DNA from 3 places in the Paenibacillus sp. FSL H7-0323 genome. Region 1 is predicted to be linked to each of the others. Evidence: riboswitches for the same ligand, from Rfam matches in the RefSeq annotation. Region 1 holds a riboswitch; each other region holds the start of a gene.
The links. Region 1 has a riboswitch for cyclic di-AMP ahead of MHH89_RS02390 (KamA family radical SAM protein). Riboswitches for the same ligand answer to the same signal wherever they lie in the genome.

Region 1 (3,280 bases):
TATCGGAATGAAATTCCTTGTCGACTTGATGAAACTGATCCAAAGCTTCTGCCAAAGCCTCAGGGCCTACCCGGATCACTATTTCCTCCACCTGATCTGCCCTGTTTGAACAGCCGGCCTCTTTGGGTACCTCATGTTGCGAATGAAAGGTATCCTGCGTCAGGAACAAATTCAGCATCCGGGAAAGTCGGAACTCCCGATAGTCCTGCCGTGTCCGGCAATAACCATAGATGTACCAGTTGCTATATTTAAAATGAAGCTTTACTGGTTCCATTTCACGGGTTGTACGTTCATTTTTTACACTGATGTAATCAAAACGGACAACATTTCGTTCCGATATAGCCGCACGTAAAAGAGGAAGTGCGTCAGGATCCGTACGCCGGGTTTCAAGATCCACCGCGAGACTAGAGGTCTGTGGCTCCGTTCCAATCGTTTGCAGCCGTTCAATGGTTCCTTGCGTATGCTCATCTTCAAACACGGAAGAAAGACTGTTAAGTACAGTAATCAGAGAAGTGACATCATACGAACGGAGCAGGCTTTTATCCATTTTATATCCGTCCATGATGCCATATCCACCTTTAGTACCCTGATACGATACGACCGGGATGCCAGCGGCACAAATCACATCGATATCCCTATAGATTGTTCGCTGGGAAACCTGAAACTCTTCAGCCAGCTTGGAGGCAGATAAAACTTCGTGGTTCAATAGCTTGTAGATCATAGAAATCAATCGTTCCAATTTCATGTGTGCATTCCCACCCATTAGTCCATTTCGTGTTACAGCGTGATTATATCATAGATTTTTTCGGGCTAATTTTGGGCGGGAGGAGTTTTGTTGTTGGCGATGAAGAAATATCCTATGACAGAGTCGATTAAATCTATTTACAGATTAAATCCGCAGGCTCGCCTGATAAATCATTAACAGAAATAATAGCATCGTTTTTTTTCACAGGTGGGGTCCAATATTGCTCATTCCCAGGCAGGTCATCGAACCATTCGGCGTCCTTTGGACAATCTAGAATCATAAATTTTCCGTATTCCTGATCTCTGGATTGATGGTATTTGAGATAGGCTTTTCCGTTATCAATGGCGAGAATTTCTATTTTTCCTGAGGTGTGGCTCATGGATAAGCGTACTCTTTTGCCAAGTCCTGAGGTTCTGGCTTTGGCTTCTTCTACAATTTGATAGACTTGCTCGAGCGGTAATACGAAATCTCGGTTTCCGGCTACGGGCCGGTTCACAAAGAAGTAGTAGGGTGTAACGCCAGCCCATGAAAGCCGGTCCAGTAGTTCCCCTAAAATAACGGGATCATCGTTGATGCCTTTGAGGATGGGGGTCTGATTTACGACAATTGCCCCTGCGTTGTGGAGAGCTTTAAATGCTTTTTTGGCTTCAGGTGTGATTTCACGAGGATGATTGATGTGCGCCATAACATAGATTCGTTTGTCTTCGGTAGAGTAAGTACGAATCAGCTCCAGCAGTTCTTCGTCTTCAGAGATCCGCATCGGATTAAATACGGGAATTTTGGAACCCAGTCTAATGATCTTAACATGCTCAATGCTTCTTAGATTTTCAATAATGGATCTTAGCTTCGGTGTGGAGAGAATTAAACTGTCCCCGCCCGTAAGAAGTACGTTGTTAATCTCCGGATTATTTGCGATATACTCCAAGCCCGGAGAGACATCAGCCATCGCCTCTTTCACGTCATTTCGGAACAGACGCTTACGGAAACAGTAGCGGCAATAAGCCCCGCAGACCTCGGATACAATCAGTAGTGCAGTTGTTCTATACTTGTGCTGACAACCAGGTACCACATAATTCGTGTCCTCATCGGAGGCGTCCCAGCACCCATACTCCAGCAGTTCACCTTCGTTAGGAATAACCAGCTTACGGATGGGATCATCTGGATCATCCCAGTTAATCAAAGACAGATAGTAGTCATTTACACGAAAAACAAACTTGTCCGTAATTTCTTTCAGATTCTCTTTTTCCAGCTCAGACAACATAGCTATTTTGTTAATATCCGTGAAGTACTTTACCTTTTGCACGTACATCTCTCCTTTGTCTCGTAGTGTGAGAAATGAGGGAGCCTTAGTGTCAAAGGCCAATCTACTGCCAGCAGGGTCCAAAAAAGCACAAAAAGAGACCCTTAGCAAGGGTCTCTGGTTATGTAAATAACATGAAAAGCAGACCCATCCACTGCTGACGAGGTTAGCTGACGGACTCGGGTAAGATGGTACCCTACATTCTAATGCTCAATGATTCGCCCCAATTAACTGGTTCCCCCGCTTTTCAACTGTAAAAGTTGGAAATTAAGCGTAGATAAAGTATACCCTATCAAGTTTTGAAAAGTCAAAAGAGAATCCTAGATTCACTTTCAATTGCTAGCGCTACTTCCGCCGAGTAGTTTAGGCAACAGCGTTAGCAGCTTCTCCCGGGTTAACGCATCACTAGAGTTCCATTTGCTTCCGTCGAGCAGATAAACATGTCCCTGACGTACTGCCGGGAGATTGTTCCAAAGTGAACTGTCTAGTAATCGTTCCATCGCAGCTCGCGAGTCTTTGCGTTCCGGAATGAGCATGAAGATATGATCTCCGGCGTAGGCAGGCAGTCGCGTTGGATCAACTTCGGCGAACCCTAACTCTTCGTCCAAAATGGCCTGGATCTCTTCGGTCGGTTGTAAACCACATGGGGCATAAAGCGCAGTGGAGAATCCGGACATTCCCATAGCATACAGATGATCTCCATGATCATAGACCAAAGCAGAGGCGGTTTCTCCAACTTGGAGGGTTGTCGTGTAAAGATGCTGCCACATGGCAGCGTTTTTGATTGTGAATGACTCCAGCCATGCTTCGGCTTCGCGCTGTTTACCTAGCCAACTGCCTAATGTCCGCATTCGGTTGTCGAGAGATGCAAATGAATCAAAGGTGAGTGTCGGAGCGATACCAGAAACTGCTCTGTAGGCTCTTTCATCACTATTAGCCAAAATGATCAAATCTGGGTTTAGGGAAGCGGTCAACTGCGGGTCCAGTGGAAACCCGACGTTGGCGAGCTTCTTAAGCCGATGTTTATAGACGCTGTTCCGGGCGAATGCTTCATCTCCACCGATAGGCTTTACGCCTAACGCGAGAAGGTCGCCAAGTGTTTCGCCATGATAGACAATCCGTTTCGCTCGCTCTGGAATCTCCACCTCATGACCCGTCCAATCCTTGACGGTAAGCTTACGACCTTTCTGATGTGCATATTGTCCGGGTGTAACTCCGGTTTTTTGCCGAAAGCG
Region 2 (3,280 bases), 5.0 Mb from region 1:
TCACAGCTTATCCCTCCCCGTATCCTCAACTACACCTGCGCACCAGCGCATAAAACCATAAAATAACCCGTAAATTACAGCTAACGAAGCCACCATATACAGATCCATCATATCTTCCGCACTCCTTCCATTATCCTTGATGAGGTGATCTATCGATTAGAAAATCAGCATCACCACTATGGGAATAGATTACATAGCTCGCACCAAGTCTTTTATAGACCAATCTAGGATTTATTGAACTTGTAATCACAAAAATCGGCTGTGTCGTCCAGGTACGGCACATCTGAATATAGCGGCAGCAAAGCGGAAAGCTGCTCTCAAACAGATATACCCTGCCTACCGGGAACGATGGGCGAAACCAAGTGTTCTGATGGCGGGTATCCACTAGAATAACCTGCTCAATCCCGAGCTCCTCAAGTAAAGCTTTCTCAGCCACATTGTTGGTTAATCCCGCCATCTTAATACCCCTGAACTTCAGAAGTTTAATGAAATGTTCTCCCGCCTTTGTAGGCGCACATACAAGCACATATTCATTCTGATCCGTCATCTTTTTTCTCCTCCTGCTCATTTACAACAAGGAGGCAACGAAAATCTCCGAAAGGATGTTGACCTATCGTCATTTTCGGGCACAACCTAAAGCTCGGTTGTGTCACGTCATTAGACGCTGCCTTACAAATACCGCTAATGATGAATTTAGCGACCTCTTAGGGGAGGCCTCCATAAATGCTTTGCTTCTAAGAGCACAGCAAAAAGCCACAAAGGATCTCCTCTGTGGCTCGCTAGCGGTCACATTGCACTCATCCTCTCTCCATACGCTTACGAGGTTAGCTGTCGGATTCGGGCGGTGAGAGTCGCCCTACCTGTATAGATGCGAGCTCACTCGCACCCTCTACAGGATTCACCCCATAATCGGCTTCCGACTCTCACATCGGCTGCCGATTGTTGGTTCCCCCGCTTTCCTTACCGGAAATTAAGCGGATCAAATATTCGATTGTCGTTGAAACAGGAGTAATCATACTCTTATGCACGAAGACTTGTAAAACCTGAATGATGCCAAAATAATGCAAATTAAAAACTATTTTCCCATTAGATAGCGCTTACTTGATATCTAATCTCTCTATATCTCTTGTTTACTCGAGTTTGGAGCGTTTAATCGCTATCTATAACCCATGTGATTTTATTCACCTTTTTAGAGCGAAAATACTGCAAATTCCCATTATAGGTAGAAACGCAAGAAGCTGAGGCTGAGCGAGAAAGAGGCGCGATAACACGCCATAAATACCTATTTACCTCGTTTTTCAGTCGTAGTCGGCAGGATATGGTTAAAATTGCTCTAAAAGAACATTTTCCGTTTTTTACAGAAAATCTTGAAAAGAGTATGATTCGGGTTGAATCTAATTCATGAAAAACAATCAACGCTGAGTTCCTGCATTCGCAGGGAACGGGGGAACCATCAGGCCACCTGGCCTACTTGGGGTGAATCCAAAGGAGACTGCATAAGTCTCAATAGGTAGGGCGACTCTCACCGTCCGAATCCGACAGCTAACCTCGTAAGCGTAAAGAGAGAGACCCTTGATCCGCCACGCTTTGGCCCAGGTATATCTGCCTGTAATCCAAAACCGCAGCAGAGGTCCTCCTCTTGCTGCGGTTTTTGCGTTACCTAAGCTTATTAGGTGATAGCACGCTGGATGGGGTGAATGTTTTGAAGCACTATTATTTAGGGATACATCAAGGGCTGCTTGAGCCGATAAGTCTAAATTACGTTTGTTTCGGGGCCTTGTGGTTCGAAGAACATAATCACAGGTACATTGTAGGCTATGCATTTGGCCAGAACCAGATCCAAGCCCTTCGCCAGTTCAGCACACCTTCTTCTTGTAAAGACTGTTTAGACTCTAAGATTGTATATGAGATATATAAAAAAATTCGAGAACAACAGCAGCAGCAGGATTGGTCATCACACCAAAAGCTCCCGTGGTTTACAGCCTTCAAGGAGCCTTGGAAAGATGTAAGCGCCGGTTGGTATGTCTTGAGATCCCGCAGCACCTTTCCCTTACATCTATCTGTTATACGAAAAGAGAAGTTCCGACTATGGCTAGAGCATACCGCAGTCTGTGAGAATAAAATGGAGATGCTCGCTTGTGTAGAAAAGGCTAGTGTCACTCATCATGTTGACTTAAAGCTTTTGGAAATCTAAGGAGGAACCCTACTATGGACCAGCGCAGACTATCCCGCATTGAAGTATTTGTATTGGATGAACCCGAGCCTATTCACTATGGAATGGAAGGGGCTGAAGGCTGCCGTTATGGTATTCTGAAGCTCACCTGTAGGGGAGGCTGCAGTTGGGGGGCTTGTCTGATCTCTGCCAACACCAAAAATTTCGATCTTATTAAATGGAGTTCTTTTTTACGGGCCATCTGTCATTGCCGTCTTGAAGAAGCGCTGGATAAGGTCCGCCGCGAAGGTTCAGATTGGGAGCAGGTTAAGCTTGAGCTAGTTCAGGGTGCTTTGCAGGATTTAAAGGCCAAGCTCCAGGGTAAATCCTTGGCAGGGCATATTCAGCAAGGGCGTCTGTACAGTGTTGCAGCAGGGGGGAGCAATTCCAGAAGTGAACGGCTCTACTACAAGCCTTCAAAAGCTTTATCCACTGCCTCCCAGCAGAAACACAGTTGCCCGGAACCAGACACCGCCGATCTCATCAATAAATCCATCTCTTACTTTTCTATATTATAGATTCAAGCAAATCTCTCAATCTGAAAGGATCGTGTTCACCATGCCTGACCCCTTACCTCCCGAGTCCACCTACAGTACTAAATTTGCAGAGTGTGTTCAAAAGTATACTAATGAAGTCTACGTACTTAGTTCCATGTTGTTAGAACAATCTAATGAGGCAGACAAGATTACTATCCGCACCTTCATAGAGCTTCATAAAATATATCGTCAGGATGATTTTGATCCTCAGTTATTCTCTATCCACGCTTACCGCACTTGTATTCACCAGTGTGCTGATTCTTTTGCCCGGCGCTCGCTTCTATCGGCTAAGGCATTACCTTGGGAGGAACAGCTTGTGAAGGTATTGTGGTACGGCTTAAAGCTGCCTCTTTCTCAAATAAGCATTATTCTGCAAAAAAGTGTTCCCGCACTGAAAACACAGCTTAGAGCTCTACGGGAGCAGATGACCACCCAAACGGATATACTAACGAGCGCAAATCTTTCTATAATTTAGTCTCTGACTAGAATTCAAACGATCTTTGAGCGCATGAAGCGACTAATGGACTCAGGA
Region 3 (3,280 bases), 1.2 Mb from region 1:
TCATCTTTAATCTTCTACTTATTTATTTAAATGATACGGGACAGTCGCTACTACAACGTCCTTTTGATTCATTAGATACGAGCGGATTAAAAAGCTGGTCTGATTATGAAGCACGGCTTGCCACCAATGTTTGGTAATAAACTGTGGAATCAGAATCGTGATGTGATCCGTCGCAGCGGTCTTCCACTCTACCGTATCGATAAACTTCACTAACGGACGAATGATACTACGATATCTGGAACGAAGTACAATCAGGCGTACACCTGGATTCCATTCCTCCCACCGTTGCTCCATCTTATGAATGTCTTCTTCATCAAAGCCTACATACACAGCAACAACATTATCTGTTAGAGACTTCGCATAGCTGATGGAATGTAATACAGCACGTGTAACCCCTGCAACAGGAACAACTACAGTACTTCCTTTAATTACAGGTTTATCCGTAGCCGGACATATACGCAGTTGATCCGCAGTGTTCAAATAGTGCTTATGAATACGGTGGAACACGAACATTACAGCAGGTAAGAAAATGAATGCCATCCATACACTCGAGAATTTAGTAATGATAAATATAAGCGTAATCGTCAATGTAGTCAGCATACCGATGGTATTTACTACAAATCTTTTCACCCATCCAGCGGGTCTTGTTTTGATCCAATGCACCATCATCCCCAGTTGGGATAAGGTAAAAGGAATGAACACGCCTACCGCATATAGTGGAATCAAACCTTCCGTATTCCCATGGAATGCAGTCACAAGTATGATAGACATAACTCCTAGAAAAATAATGCCGTTTGAGAAGCCAAGGCGGTCACCACGGACCATAAATGCATGTGGCAGATATTTATCTTTTGCAAACATAAAGGCAAGCAGCGGAAACGCTGAATATGCTGTATTAGCTGCCAAGAACAAAATCACTGCTGTAATCCCTTGAATGAAAAAGTACAATCCGCCACGGCCAAAGGTCGATTCAGCGATCTGAGAGACAACCGTAGCCTTTTCATCTGGCACAATCCCATACCAATACGCCAGCACAGTGATTCCGGTAAACATAAAGCCAAGGATAAGTCCCATGATCATTAGCGTCTTGGCTGCATTCTTCTCAGCGGGTGCTTTAAAGTTTGGGATCGCATTAGATACGGCCTCAACCCCCGTTAGGGCTGAACAACCAGAGCTAAACGCTTTTAATAGTAGAAACAAACTTACATTAGATACGGCGCTGCCTATTTCAGGAACATTCGCATGCGCGCCACCCATTGCATATTTAACGATACCGGAGATAATCAGAACAACAATCGAAACCACAAACAAATACACTGGAATTGCGATAAATGAAGCCGATTCAGTCACTCCGCGAAGATTAATGATTGTTAATAAAACGATAACAGATACAGCGATGAGAACAGTATGATTATGAAGACTTGGAAAAGCCGATGTGATCGCATCCGTCCCTGCCGAGGCACTAACCGCTACGGTAAGAATGTAATCCACCAATAATGAACCCCCAGCGAGCAGCCCTGTCGGAATACCAAGATTACTCTTGGCTACGATATAAGCTCCGCCTCCTTGCGGATAAGCAAAAATCGTCTGCCGATAGGATAAAATCAGGATGGCCAGCAGGCCCAATACGGCTAATGCAATTGGCAGGGAATACCAGATGGCAGTAAACCCGGCAGCCACTAGTACAATCAGAATTTGTTCCGTTCCGTAGGCTACAGACGAGAGCGCATCAGAAGACAGAACAGCCAGTGCTTTAACCTTGGATAACTTTTCATGATCGAGTTCATTCGACTTCATCGGACGTCCGATCAATAGTCGTTTTACCTTGCTTACCATGGTGGATACAGTTCCTTTCTTTGGGAGCTGAAACGGAATTTCCGTGCGCTGTTTTCATCGGTGGATTTCATAAATGCAGACACAAAAATAAGCATACGGAAATGATCCGCATGCTTATGCATGGTCATTTTCCCACCTTGCTTACGAGGTTAGCTGGCGGATTCGGGCTGTGGTTATAGCCCTACGGTAGAGGTCTGTTCGACCCGGTTCCGATTCACCCCATTGGCATGAATGCCAAGTTTGGTTCCCCCGTTTTTCCTAAGAAAATTCAGCGCATATTCAACTTCTCACAAGGTCTAATATTAGTCTACAAAGTGCCTACAGTAAAGCGTTGAAAAAAATGAAAAAAGAATGAAAAAACATCCAATAAGCTCAAATATAGCGTCTTATTGGATGCTCTCTTTCATTATCTTCAATTATCCCTCTAGCCCGTGATTTTAATACCTTTTCAGCTTTTTTGTACCTTCCAAAGTAAAAACTAAAATCCTAAGCTCTCCTCAGCATCTACTTCAATCACTTCTTCTTCCCTACGTCCATACCAAAGAAGGAGACTTATTAGAGCAAACGCTATTAAAGCTAACAAAGGAATCGTTATAAATCCGAAGTAGTTCAAGTAATCTTTATTACAAGGAACACCAACTGTACAAGGTAGAACTTTACTTAACGCTGGAATCTTCTGTTCCGCATAATGATAGATTGAGATACTGCCACCAATCAAACTTAATGGAAGCACATAAGGAATGATGCGCTTATCTCCACGGAAAGTGGCAATTCCCAATAAAAATAACTGCGGATACATAAAAATCCGCTGAAACCAGCAAAGCTTACAAGGTTCATACTTCAAGACTTCACTTAAATACAAGCTACCAGCTACAGCAACCAAAGAGACGAACCAGGCCAGATAGAGGCAGTTACGCTTGCAAAAAGATAGGAATTTTGTCACTTTGCCTCCACTGCTTTTGCGGCGGTGTTAATTTCAGATGTAATCGCTTCAATATCGAAAGGTTCAGCCGTTTTCACTCCATTAATGTAGAGCGAAGGCGTAGTTGTCACGCCTGCGTCAGTTGCCAACTGAATGTCTTTCTTCAGCTCATCTGCATAAGTTTTCTCTTGGATGTCTTTACGCAACAGATCATAATCGATCGCTAATTTCTCTTTTTCAGCAAGGCTTACCAAGAAATCCTCAGTGGCCCATTCCACGCTCTCATCCCCTTGCTGCGCATACACAGCATCATAGAACTTCCAGAATTCATCCTTATTCTGATGGTATACAGACAATGCAGCTAGTGAAGCTGTCTCAGAGTCAGGACCAACGAAAGCCATATTTACAAAGTAAAGAGCTGCTTTTCCCTCGTTGACAAAATCTTGAACAATTTTCGGTTTCATGGAGCCAGCAAATTGGGAACAAGCTGGACATTTGAAATCACCAAATTCAACAAGCTTA

Region 2: it holds a riboswitch for cyclic di-AMP, as region 1 does, so the genes downstream of both, MHH89_RS24725 (hypothetical protein) here and MHH89_RS02390 (KamA family radical SAM protein) in region 1, are expected to answer to the same signal.
Region 3: it holds a riboswitch for cyclic di-AMP, as region 1 does, so the genes downstream of both, MHH89_RS07795 (APC family permease) here and MHH89_RS02390 (KamA family radical SAM protein) in region 1, are expected to answer to the same signal.

What each region holds. Positions count from the first base shown of each region.
Region 1 is NZ_JBBODB010000001.1:507,747-511,026, forward strand. Features, by position in the region: gene MHH89_RS02385 (helix-turn-helix transcriptional regulator) at 1-745, opposite strand, end outside; gene MHH89_RS02390 (KamA family radical SAM protein) at 879-2,054, opposite strand; cyclic di-AMP (ydaO/yuaA leader) riboswitch at 2,186-2,329, opposite strand; gene MHH89_RS02395 (AraC family transcriptional regulator) at 2,378-3,280, opposite strand, start outside.
Region 2 is NZ_JBBODB010000001.1:5,488,040-5,491,319, reverse strand. Features, by position in the region: gene kdpF (K(+)-transporting ATPase subunit F) at 1-4, opposite strand, end outside; gene MHH89_RS24730 (hypothetical protein) at 131-547, opposite strand; cyclic di-AMP (ydaO/yuaA leader) riboswitch at 798-987, opposite strand; cyclic di-AMP (ydaO/yuaA leader) riboswitch at 1,407-1,571, shown strand; gene MHH89_RS24725 (hypothetical protein) at 1,640-2,194, shown strand; gene MHH89_RS24720 (hypothetical protein) at 2,209-2,730, shown strand; gene MHH89_RS24715 (hypothetical protein) at 2,771-3,223, shown strand.
Region 3 is NZ_JBBODB010000001.1:1,701,500-1,704,779, forward strand. Features, by position in the region: gene MHH89_RS07795 (APC family permease) at 19-1,836, opposite strand; cyclic di-AMP (ydaO/yuaA leader) riboswitch at 1,961-2,120, opposite strand; gene MHH89_RS07800 (disulfide oxidoreductase) at 2,315-2,779, opposite strand; gene MHH89_RS07805 (DsbA family protein) at 2,776-3,280, opposite strand, start outside.